Regions from separate parts of the Mesorhizobium sp. C268A genome, predicted to be linked through region 2. Evidence: predicted binding sites of a transcription regulator. Region 2 holds the regulator's gene; each other region holds the start of a gene.
What was found. Region 2 encodes LexA, which represses DNA repair genes until DNA is damaged. Its sites were predicted from a motif close to TGTTCNNNNTGTGTTCNG; they were not measured.
Positions count from the first base shown of each region.

Region 1 (2,268 bases), on a different contig from region 2:
AAGCGGCTGCCGGTTTCCGGCTTGATGTCGTTCGGCATCATCCATTCCGCCAAAAGCTCCGGCACGGTCAGCGCCCGCCACACTTTTTCCGGTGCGTCCGGCAGATCGCATTCGAAGGCGAGGGCATCCTTGGCGGTCTGCGTCTGCTTTTCGTCGGTCATTGGTCCATGTCCTTCAAAACGGCCTTCAGTCTTTCGATGCGCTCCGGCCAGAATGCGCGGTAGCGTTCGATCCAGCCGAGCAGCGGCTCGAGCCCTTGCGGATCGGTGCGATAGTAGGCGTTGCGGCCGACCCGCCTTTCGCTGACCAGGCCGGCGCCGCGCAGTACGGCAAGGTGCTGCGACACCGCCGGCTGCGACACGCTCATGCCGGTGCGCAACTCCGAAACGCTCATCTCGCCGGAAGTCAGCCGCTCATAGACGGCGCGTCGCGTCGGGTCGGCCAGGGCGCGAAAAATCTGTGCTTCGATCATGACAAAAGCATAAGTCAATACTTATCGATTTGGCAAGGGGTGTTTTGAATGCCCCGTATTGATTGGATCCTGCCGGGCCTCTAATCCATGGGGAACAAGATGGGCCGATCATCGCGAGGCAGGAGTAGTATTTATGAATTCCAACGTCGATCTTTCGTCCGCCGAGAACCTCAACGAGGCTCTGAGGCTCTATCGCCGCCTCGTACTCGGTATAGGAGCGATCGCCGTCATCGGTTTCGTGGCCGTGATCTTGTTGGCCAAGCTGGGTACGGCGCTATCGCCGCCATACGGGATTTACATCTTCGGCGAAGGATTGGGGACCTGGGGCCTGATCGCGGTGGTAGCGGCGCTCGTCGCTCAGGTGTGGTGGCACGGGCGCGCGATCGGGAAATTGCTGAATGACCCGGCTCTGAAATCTGAACCTGCAGTCGGGCTGATGTCGGCACCAACCGTGATCGCACAGCGCGCCCATGCCATGGGCATGGAGTGGAGCGGCTTTTTCGGTCCGTTGCGACCAGCTAAAAAACGGCGCTGACGACACCGCCTCTCGCCCCTGCGTGTCAGCTAAATCCACGCGCCCGCGTCGGCGATTGCTGCCATTCCTTGACAATCCGTGGTTAACAGTATAGGAACGAAAAGGGAACAAAAACCTTGTGGGAAAAGCCAGCCGCGGCAAGCCAGGATTGTCCGCGGCCTATAAGGTGAACGACTTGATATTTGTTTCGGATGAGCGCGGAGAATTGTCATGGCGGGTAGCGTCAACAAGGTCATTCTGGTCGGTAACCTCGGCGCGGACCCTGAAATCCGCCGCCTGAATTCTGGTGACCCGGTCGTCAACATCCGCATCGCCACGTCGGAAAGCTGGCGCGACAAGAACTCCGGCGAGCGCAAGGAAAAGACCGAATGGCACAACGTGGTCATTTTCAATGACCAGATCGCCAAGGTCGCCGAGCAGTACCTGAAGAAGGGCATGAAGGTTTACGTCGAAGGCCAGCTGCAGACACGCAAATGGCAGGATCAGACCGGCGCCGACAAGTACACGACCGAAGTCGTGTTGCAGAAATTCCGCGGCGAGCTGCAGATGCTCGATTCTCGCGGCGAGGGCGGCGGTCAGGTCGGCAACTATGCCGGCGGCGGCGGCGCGAGCCGTGGCTCGGATTTCGGCCAGTCTGGCCCCAATGAGAGCTTCAACCGCGGCGGCAATAGCGGTGGCGGCGGTTCCAAGGGCGGCGGTGGCGGCGGCTCGTCGCGCGAACTGGACGACGAAATCCCGTTCTGAGCTGACGATAGTCAGCGATATCTGAGGAGAGGGTGCGGTGTCGCTCGGACCGCTTCTGTCGGCGAGCCCTCCCATTCCATGGCACGCCTTCGCGGCCCTTGCCGCGCTGGCCGTTGGCGCTACGCAACTGGCGCTGCCGAAAGGCACGACGCGTCATCGTGTCGTCGGCTATGCCTGGGCGGCGCTGATGCTGGTCGTCGCCGTCTCCAGTTTCTGGATCCAGCAGATACGCCTCGTCGGTCCGTTCAGCCCGATCCATCTCTTATCGATTTTAGTGTTGATCGCCGTGCCGTTGGCGGTCTGGCACGCGCATATGCATCGGGTCGCCAAACATCGCAGGGTCATGATATCGCTGTATGTTTTCGCCCTGATCGGCGCCGGCGTGTTCACGCTGCTGCCGGGGCGGATCATGCACACGGTCGTCTTCGGCCAGTGACGCTTTCTGAAAGGAAGATTGCCGTGAAAGCCCGGATCAAATGGGTCGAGGAGCGCACCTTCGTCGGCGAGTCCGGCAGCG
Region 1 covers NZ_JAMYVX010000001.1:5,855-8,122, reverse strand. Annotated here, with positions in the region: gene NKL06_RS00055 (SRPBCC family protein) at 1-161, opposite strand, end outside; gene NKL06_RS00050 (ArsR/SmtB family transcription factor) at 158-472, opposite strand; gene NKL06_RS00045 (hypothetical protein) at 606-1,007, shown strand; gene ssb (single-stranded DNA-binding protein) at 1,218-1,751, shown strand; gene NKL06_RS00035 (DUF2306 domain-containing protein) at 1,789-2,187, shown strand; gene NKL06_RS00030 (OsmC family protein) at 2,211-2,268, shown strand, end outside.
Region 1: the regulator LexA is predicted to act here: its motif matches at 1,100-1,117, upstream of ssb (single-stranded DNA-binding protein).

Region 2 (2,268 bases):
ATGTCTGATGGATCACGATGCTGGATGACGAGCAGACCTCGAAGACGGAAGTGGCCTATCGCCTGCTCAGGCGCGATATTCTTGCGACCCGGCTGGCGCCTGCCGCGCCGTTGAAGCTGAGCACGCTGCGCAACACCTACGGCATCGGCTGGACGCCGTTGCGCGAGGCGCTGTCGCGGCTGGAGGCGGAACGGCTTGTGACCGCCATCAGCAACCGCGGGTTTGCGGTCGCTCCCGTCTCTCGGGCGGAGCTCGAGGATTTGGCGCGTGCGCGGCTGGTGGTCGAACTGCCCCTGCTGGTGGAATCGATCGAGAAGGGCGACCGTGAGTGGGAAGACGCGGTCGTTGCCGCCCACTATCGTCTCTCACGGTGCGGGTCTGTTCTCGACGATCCATCGGATGATGCGGTCGACGCGTGGTACGAAAAACACGATGCCTTCCATGCGGCGCTGCTCAGTGCCGCGACATCCAGCTGGCTGCTGCGCTTCAATGCGACGATTTCCGACCAATTGCATCGCCATCACCGCTTTCTGGGTCTGGCCCCGACGCTGCGCGCCGCCGCCGGCCGCACGGATGGCCACCGGAAGGCCGTGGCGGCCCTGCGCGACGCCGTGGCGATCGAACACCATACCGCCCTGATGGAAGCGGCCCTCGATCGCGACGTCGAACGTGCGAAAACTCTGATGACCGCTCACATCGGCTACACGCTGCAGGTCTATGCCCAGAGTGAACCCGGCGCGGATGCTGCGCAGCCCCGTCCGAAAAGGAAGCGGCGATCGTAGCCGACGACGCAGGGCACTTTGTCTTCGTTTCACCCCGTTGCCGGCCAACGACTACGAGCGCCGCTCGCGGTGCCGAACGTCACGCTGAACAAAACGTCAACACATTCATTAAACTTTAAAAGGTTGCGGAACACAACTGGAACAGATAGTGTTTGTTCTGGGTTTGTTTTTTCTGATTCTGGTTTCAGAACCCCTGGGGGCCGCGATGCTGACGCGCAAACAACATGAGCTTCTGATGTTCATCCATGAACGCCTGAAGGAGAGCGGAATCCCGCCGTCCTTCGATGAGATGAAGGAAGCGCTTGACCTCGCCTCCAAGTCCGGCATCCACCGCCTGATCACGGCGCTTGAGGAGCGCGGTTTCATTCGCCGGCTGCCGAACCGGGCGCGCGCGCTGGAAGTGCTGCGGCTGCCCGACTCGATCGCACCAGGCCTCAATGCGGCGAGGAAGTTTTCGCCGAGCGTCATTCAGGGCAGTCTTGGTCAAACCGGCCAAGGGCAAGGCGGCCAAGGACAAGGCGCGATGGGCCAAGGCGGTATCGGCCGCCAGATCAAGCCGGGCTCGCCGTCGCGTTCGATGTCGGCCGGCAATGACGACGCCGTTTCGGCGGTGTCGATCCCGGTGATGGGACGCATTGCTGCCGGTGTGCCGATCGACGCCATCCAGCATCAGACCCATTCGATCTCGGTGCCGCCCGACATGATCATGGGCGGTGAACACTACGCGCTCGAGGTCAAGGGCGATTCGATGATCGAGGCCGGCATTTTCGATGGCGACACGGTCATCATCCGCAATGCCGACACAGCCAGCCCCGGCGAGATCGTGGTGGCGTTGGTCGACGATGAGGAAGCGACCCTGAAACGCTTCCGCCGCAAGGGCGCCTCGATCGCCCTGGAAGCCGCCAACCCGGCCTACGAGACCCGCATTTTTGGACCGGACAGGGTGAAGGTGCAGGGCAAGCTTGTCGGATTGATCCGGCGCTACTGAGCCGGCTTGGGTTTGTACTTTTCACGCTGGTTGTAAGGCGGCAGGCCGCGCGCGTCGCGGGAGAAGCGGCGTTGCTCGTGCCAGGGGCGATACGGCTTGTCGACGGCGAACCGGATGGTTGGCGCTGCCGCTGCCGATTGCGGATCGAAGAAGACGGCGGCGCTGCCGTCGCGGGCCAGCTGTTTCTTCGTCACGACCAGGACCAGCGGGTCGCGGCACGGATTGTAGGCGGTGGCGTCATCGATGACGATCAGGCTCGCGAAGGCACAGGCCGGCCGCGCCGTCTTGCGGTCTTTCGCAAGAGCTACAATGGCTCCGGAAGGGTGTCGAGCGATACAGAGATCGCCGGTGCAATAGAAGGGCGAGCCGGGCGGCAGATCGAGCGGATCGAGATCGAACCGCGTATCTGTTGCCTCGAAAATCTCGGGCGGGATAATGGTTTCGGCCCGCAGCGCCCGTTTCCAATTGTCCGTGGTGAATTCGTTGGAGCGTTCGCGG
Region 2 covers NZ_JAMYVX010000003.1:1,098,734-1,101,001, forward strand. Annotated here, with positions in the region: gene NKL06_RS32190 (GntR family transcriptional regulator) at 18-782, shown strand; gene lexA (transcriptional repressor LexA) at 988-1,770, shown strand; partial or broken gene NKL06_RS32200 (ComEC/Rec2 family competence protein) at 1,764-2,268, opposite strand, start outside.

Region 3 (2,268 bases), 790 kb from region 2:
CCGCCTGGCTGGCGCGGTCGCGCGCCTGCTTGGCCGAGCCGCCGGCCGAGTCGCCTTCGACGATGAACAGTTCGGCGCCCGCGGCGGCATTCTGCGTGCAGTCGGCGAGCTTGCCGGGAAGGCGCAGCTTGCGCACCGCGCTCTTGCGCGACACTTCCTTTTCCTGGCGCCGGCGCACCCGCTCGTCGGCGCGCGCAATCACCCATTCCAGCAGCTTGGAGGCTTCCTGCGGATTGTCGGCCAGCCAGTGGTCGAAGGGATCGCGGATGGCGGTCTCGACAATGCGAATGGCTTCGATCGTTGCCAGCCTGTCCTTGGTCTGGCCGACGAATTCCGGCTCGCGAATAAACACCGACAGCATGCCTGCCGCCGAGATCATCACGTCTTCGGAGGTGACGATCGAGGCGCGCTTGTTGCCGACCAGGTCGGCATAGGCCCGAAGCCCGCGCGTCAGCACATTGCGAAAGCCGGCCTCATGCGTGCCGCCTTCGCCGGTCGGGATTGTGTTGCAGTAGGAGTTGACGAAGCCGTCACCGCCGAACCAGGTCACCGCCCATTCCAGCGAACCGTGGCCGCCCTGCTTCTCGCTCTTGCCGGCGAAGATTTCGCGGGTCACCTGGAAATCATCGCCGAGCGATGCCTTGAGATAGTCCTTCAAGCCGCCGGGGAAATGGAACTCCGCCTTGGCCGGCGTCTGGTCCTTTTCCTTGATCAGCGATGGGTCGCAGCTCCAGCGGATCTCGACGCCGCCGAACAGATAGGCTTTCGAGCGGGTCATGCGATAGAGCCGCGCCGGCTCGAAGGCGGCGCCCTTGCCGAAAATCTGCTCGTCGGGATGGAAGCGGATTTTGGTGCCGCGCCGGTTGTGCACTTCGCCGAGCTGCTCCAGCCCGCTCACCGGAACGCCGCGCGAGAACCTTTGGCGGTAAAGCTGGCGACCGCGCGCGACCTCGACTTCGAGATGGTCCGACAGCGCATTGACGACCGAGACGCCGACACCGTGCAGACCGCCGGAGGTCTCATAGACCTTGCTATCGAACTTGCCGCCCGAATGCAGCGTCGTCATGATGACTTCGAGCGCCGGTTTCTTGAATTTCGGATGCGGATCGACCGGAATGCCGCGGCCATTGTCGGTGACGGTCAGAAATCCGTCGGCCGACAGCTCGACATCGATGAAGGTGGCATGGCCGGCGACCGCCTCGTCCATCGAATTATCGATGACCTCGGCAAACAGATGGTGCATCGCCTTGTCGTCGGTGCCGCCAATATACATGCCGGGACGGCGCCGCACCGGCTCCAGCCCCTCCAGCACCTCGATGTCGGCGGCGCTATAGCCCTCGCTGCCGTCCTTGGTCGCGGCAGGACGCTTCGTGGCCTGCACCAGCGGGTCGGCCGGGCGCGAAGGTGTCCGAGCCGGTTGGGGCTGCTTTTCCAGATTGCCGAAAAGATCGTTGTTGTCGTCCATGCCTACCATAGAATCCGGTGCCGCGAATCACCCGTCGATACTGCCACGCTTTTCGGCGCCAAGCGACGGAAGTTCCTGTTACGTTCGGGGATTAAACCCTTCTTATCCTAAAACCTTTCGATAACCAAGCCGGCGGAAATAGGTCCGTGCGGAGCGGCCGCGATTCCTGAATCTTTAACAAAGCGGCCTAGCGTAGCCTCAACAAAACAAAAGACCACGAATGTCAGGGGTTGGTTGTGAGGGGCAAGGCCATAACGATGATTGGCATCGCTGCCGTCTTCGGCGCGATTTCAATCTTTGCTGCGGATTTCTGGGTGAAAAGCCAGGCCAAGGCCGATGCCGAAGAGAAAACGGCGTCGATCCCGGCGCCCGCCGTCCCCAAGGTCGTCTTCAAGACCATCGTGGTGGCCAACGCGCCGCTGCGTTACGGCATGGAGCTTGACCGGGCGCAGCTCAGCGAAATCCCATGGTCCGAGGATTCGGTGCCGCAGGGCGCGTTCACCACAGTCAATGCGTTGCTCGCCGAAGGCAGCCGCGTGGTATTGTCGCCGATCGAGATCAACGAGCCGGTGCTGATCAGCAAATTGTCGGGGCCGAACGGCCGCGCGACGCTATCCAACATGATGACGCCCGGCATGCGGGCGGTGACAATCCGCACCGACGAGATCGCCGGTGTCGGCGGCTTCGTCATGCCGGGCGACCGGGTCGACGTGGTGCTGACACGCGATGCGGGCGAAATCCAGGAAGTGGCCAAGAACGCGCAGGGCGCTGCCGGATCGACCGTTACCTCCGAGATCGTCGTC
Region 3 covers NZ_JAMYVX010000003.1:308,490-310,757, reverse strand. Annotated here, with positions in the region: gene parE (DNA topoisomerase IV subunit B) at 1-1,465, opposite strand, end outside; gene cpaB (Flp pilus assembly protein CpaB) at 1,723-2,268, shown strand, end outside.
Region 3: the regulator LexA is predicted to act here: its motif matches at 1,536-1,553, upstream of parE (DNA topoisomerase IV subunit B).